Regions from separate parts of the Glaciecola petra genome, predicted to be linked through region 1. Evidence: predicted binding sites of a transcription regulator. Region 1 holds the regulator's gene; the other holds the start of a gene.
The links. The regulator sigma-54, encoded in region 1, starts transcription at its own class of promoters, with help from an activator protein. The targets are predictions, from matches to a motif close to GTTGGCACGNNNNTNGNNT.
Positions count from the first base shown of each region.

Region 2: flhA (flagellar biosynthesis protein FlhA) is a predicted target of sigma-54. The motif match lies at 954-972, and genes of this name have one in related genera.

Region 1 is NZ_JAVRHX010000004.1:278,604-280,768, forward strand. Features, by position in the region: gene RM552_RS14160 (RNA polymerase factor sigma-54) at 180-1,688, shown strand; gene hpf (ribosome hibernation promoting factor) at 1,712-1,999, shown strand; gene ptsN (PTS IIA-like nitrogen regulatory protein PtsN) at 2,082-2,165, shown strand, end outside.
Region 2 is NZ_JAVRHX010000001.1:689,107-691,271, forward strand. Features, by position in the region: gene flhB (flagellar biosynthesis protein FlhB) at 1-815, shown strand, start outside; gene flhA (flagellar biosynthesis protein FlhA) at 1,014-2,165, shown strand, end outside.

The DNA of each region.
Region 1 (2,165 bases):
ATCATGCAAAAGAATGGACGGTGTTTGTCGATGTAGTAATTGAGGAACACTTAATATAAGTACATTAAAAGAATATGTTATATTGAGAATAAGCAAGGCGATACGAGACTGTTAAACAAATTAATTTTATAGGTGATTATAGCTAATATGTGTGAATCGTTTGTAGTGATAGGAATGTAATGAAACCTTCTTTACAGCTTAAATTTAGTCAACAGCTAACAATGACGCCACAGTTGCAGCAGGCGATTAAGTTGTTGCAACTCTCCACATTAGACTTACAACAAGAAATTCAAGAAGCCCTCGATTCTAACCCCTTGTTAGAGTCACTCGAAAACGAGAGTCGTGATGACCGCAACCAAAGCGAATCCGATTCTGAAACAGCGGGCGCGTCGGCAAGTGCATCAGAAAATACCGAAACACAAATCAATGGCGAGAAAGATGGCTCTGATCAAATGGACAGTCATGAGGCTTTAGAAAATAAAGAATTGCCCGACGACCTGCCAGTAGATACCTCTTGGGACGAATACCTAGGCTCCAGTTCAGCGCCTACTAAAATGGTGGGCACCAATCCCGATGACGATTTTATTTATCAAGGTGAAACTGTTGAGAGCATTCAAGACCATCTAATGTGGCAAACAGAAATGACCCACTTTAGTGAAACAGATAAATCTATCGCCATCGCTATTATTGATTCAGTGGATGAATCAGGTTACCTGACAGTGAGTGCAGAAGAGATACTAGAGAGCTTAGATGACGCCGAAATTGAACTTGACGAAGTAGAATGCGTGCTCAAACGAATTCAACGTTTTGACCCAGTAGGCGCTGCAGCTCGCTCGGTACAAGAATGCTTGTTAGTACAATTGCAACAGTTTGACGAGAATACACCATGGTTGGAACAAGCACGCTCTTTAATTGAAGAACATAGCGATTTAATTAGCAGCAAAGACTACCGTACGTTGATGCGTAAAACACGGCTTAAAGAAGACCAATTACGCGAAGTCATGCGTTTACTAAAAACCCTAAATCCCCGTCCTGGTAGCGTTGTTTCTGCGAGAGAACCTGAATATGTCATACCCGATGTCAACGTTTACAAGAAAAAAGGAATTTGGACGGTAGAATTAAATAATGAAGCATTGCCGGCTTTATCCGTAAACGAAACTTACGCTCAGTTGTCAAAAACGACAAAAAATCCGAACGATTCTCAATATATCAAGTCTCACTTACAAGAGGCAAAATGGTTTATAAAGAGTTTAGAAAGTCGTAACGAAACATTACTCAAAGTGTCGCATTGTATTGTCGCAAAGCAACGAGAATTTTTTGAGCAAGGTCCAGAAAAAATGCAGCCCATGGTACTCAATGATGTTGCTGAAATGGTAGATATGCACGAGTCGACCATTTCTCGAGTCACCACACAAAAATATATGCATACCCCTAGGGGAATATTTGAGCTGAAATACTTTTTCTCTTCTCATGTGTCAACAGACTCAGGTGAAAACTGTTCGTCTACTGCTATTAGAGCCTTTATTAAGAAAATGGTCGCTGACGAACCATCCCATAAACCATTAAGTGACAGCAAAATTGCACAAATGCTCGCTGAGCAAGGCATAAACGTTGCTAGGCGAACAATTGCAAAATATCGGGAGTCTTTAAACATTCCCCCTTCCAATCAGCGAAAAAGTCTCGTGTAAACGAGCAAAAGAGGATTATTTATATGCAAATTAACCTGACAGGTCATCATGTAGAAATCACCGATTCATTACGCAACTATGTTGATACAAAGTTTGAAAAATTAGAGAGGCACTTTGATCATATCAACAACGTACATGTAATTTTAAACATCGAGAAATTGAGTCAAAAAGCTGAAGCTACAATGCATTTAAACGGTGGTGAAGTTTTCGCCAACAATGAACATACCGATATGTATGCAGCCATTGACGGCTTGATAGACAAGCTAGACCGACAGGTTATTAAGCATAAAGAAAAGTTAAAACGACATTAACTAGAGCGACTCAAATGCCAGCTCTATACTTTTAAGCTCCTTTAAGAATAAACGATATACTAACCATCGTTAAGAAATATCAATGATAATAAACGACATCATTTCACTCGACCGGACTCAATGTTCGGTTGAGTGCAACAGTAAGAAACGCATCTTTGAAATCATT
Region 2 (2,165 bases), on a different contig from region 1:
ACGGCAGTGTCGCAATGGGAGGCTATAATTTCACTTGGTCGTCAGCAGCACCAAAAGCCAATAGAGTAAGTCCTATGAAGGGATTTAAAAGAATGTTTGGCTTAGAAGCTTTAGTTGAATTGCTAAAAGGTATAGGGAAAGTATTAGTTATTTCTGGCATGGCTTATTTTGCCTTAATTATTTTTAAAGACGAGGCCTTACATCTTGACGTTGAACTTTACCCACTAAATATTTTCCATGCTTTGGATATGCTCGAATGGGCCTTTTTGTTATTGGTCGTTGGAATGGTGCCGATTGCGCTCATAGATGTTCCGTTTCAAAATCATAAACACAATAAAGAAATGAAAATGACGCTGCAAGAAGTAAAAGATGAACGGAAAAATGCAGAAGGCGATCCGATGGTCAAAAGCAGGGTAAGACGCATTCAATATCAAGCCGCAGCAAATCGTATGATGCAAGAAGTGCCTGATGCTGACGTTATTGTGACTAACCCAACACACTTTTCGGTTGCTATAAAATATGATCAGGATGGTGATCGTGCACCGGTTATGGTTGCCAAAGGTGCTGACCAATTAGCGTTGCACATTCGTAAAATCGGACAAGCACACGATGTTCCAATTGTTCAATCTCCGGCTTTGGCACGGGCAATTTATTATTCAACCGAAGCAGACCACGAAATCCCTCAAAAACTCTTTATGGCAGTTGCCCAAGTCCTTGCTTATGTTTATCAATTAAAAGCATATAAAAAAGGTAAAGCTAAACGTCCTAAAGCACTTAAAAAAGATTTACCAATACCACCAGAGCTAAGGCGATAATAAGTACCCTCTTTATTACCGCAACACAACTATTCCAATACGCTTTCGCGGGAATAACACAAGTGATCGTGGGAGTGAGGCAAGAGTTTGCAGGGATAGTTTAGGCGATAAAACTAATTAAATTGATATTTTTGTTAAGTTGGCACGAGAGTTGTAGTACCCACTTTAAATATTAATAATTAGTCAAGAATTTGGTGTATGCAGCTTGCACAAGCGTTTCAAAAAATTGATAAAAATCATTTAAAAAGTCTAACCAGTGGATTGGGCGCGCCGATTGTAGTGTTGGCCTTGATGGGTATGGTTATTCTACCTATGCCAACCATTTTATTAGACACTTTGTTTAGTTTTAATATTGCCTTGTCTTTAGTCATTATTTTAGTTTGTGTATTCACGCAACGCCCCGTAGATTTTGGTATTTTCCCTTTAGTATTGCTCGTTGCGACGGTTTTGCGCCTCGCACTAAACGTAGCATCTACCCGAGTCGTTCTTTTAGAAGGTCATGAAGGTGGGGATGCCGCTGGTAAAGTAATACAAGCATTTGGTGAAGTAGTCATTGGTGGTAATTATGTGGTAGGGGCGGTTATTTTTACCATCTTACTCATCATCAATTTTAAAGTGGTTACCGCAGGGGCTGGCAGAATTTCAGAAGTCAGCGCTAGATTTACTCTTGACGCGATGCCGGGCAAGCAAATGGCAATAGACGCTGACTTAAACGCAGGGTACATAGACCAGGATCAAGCGCGCAAAAGACGTCAAGAAATTACCAGTGAGGCAGATTTTTATGGCTCTATGGATGGTGCCTCTAAATTTGTAAAAGGCGATGCAATAGCAGGCCTGTTTATCATGTTAATCAATATTGTTGGCGGGCTTTTTATTGGCATGTATCAACATGATTTGTCTTTCGGTAACGCAATGGAAGTGTACACCGTCTTAACAATTGGTGATGGTTTAGTTGCTCAAATACCTTCTTTATTGTTATCGGTTGCGACCGCCATAATTGTGACTCGAGAAAACGATAGTCAAATAATGGGCGACGAAATTAGAGCGCAGCTAGCGAATAGACAAGCATTGTATATCACTGCCATTATTTTATTTATTATGGGTATCATACCCGGGATGCCGCATTTTGCCTTTTTGACCTTTTCTGCAATGGTAGGTGGATATGCATTCTACCGCGATTGGAGTGCTAAAAAGCGTGCTGAAGAAGCCGCAAAAGTGGCAAAAATGCCAGACAATGTCGCACCAATGGGCGAAGTTAAAGAGCTTAGTTGGGATGATGTGCAGCCATTAGACATTATAGGGCTAGAGGTTGGATATCGGTTGATTCCATTGGTTGATAAATCACAAGGT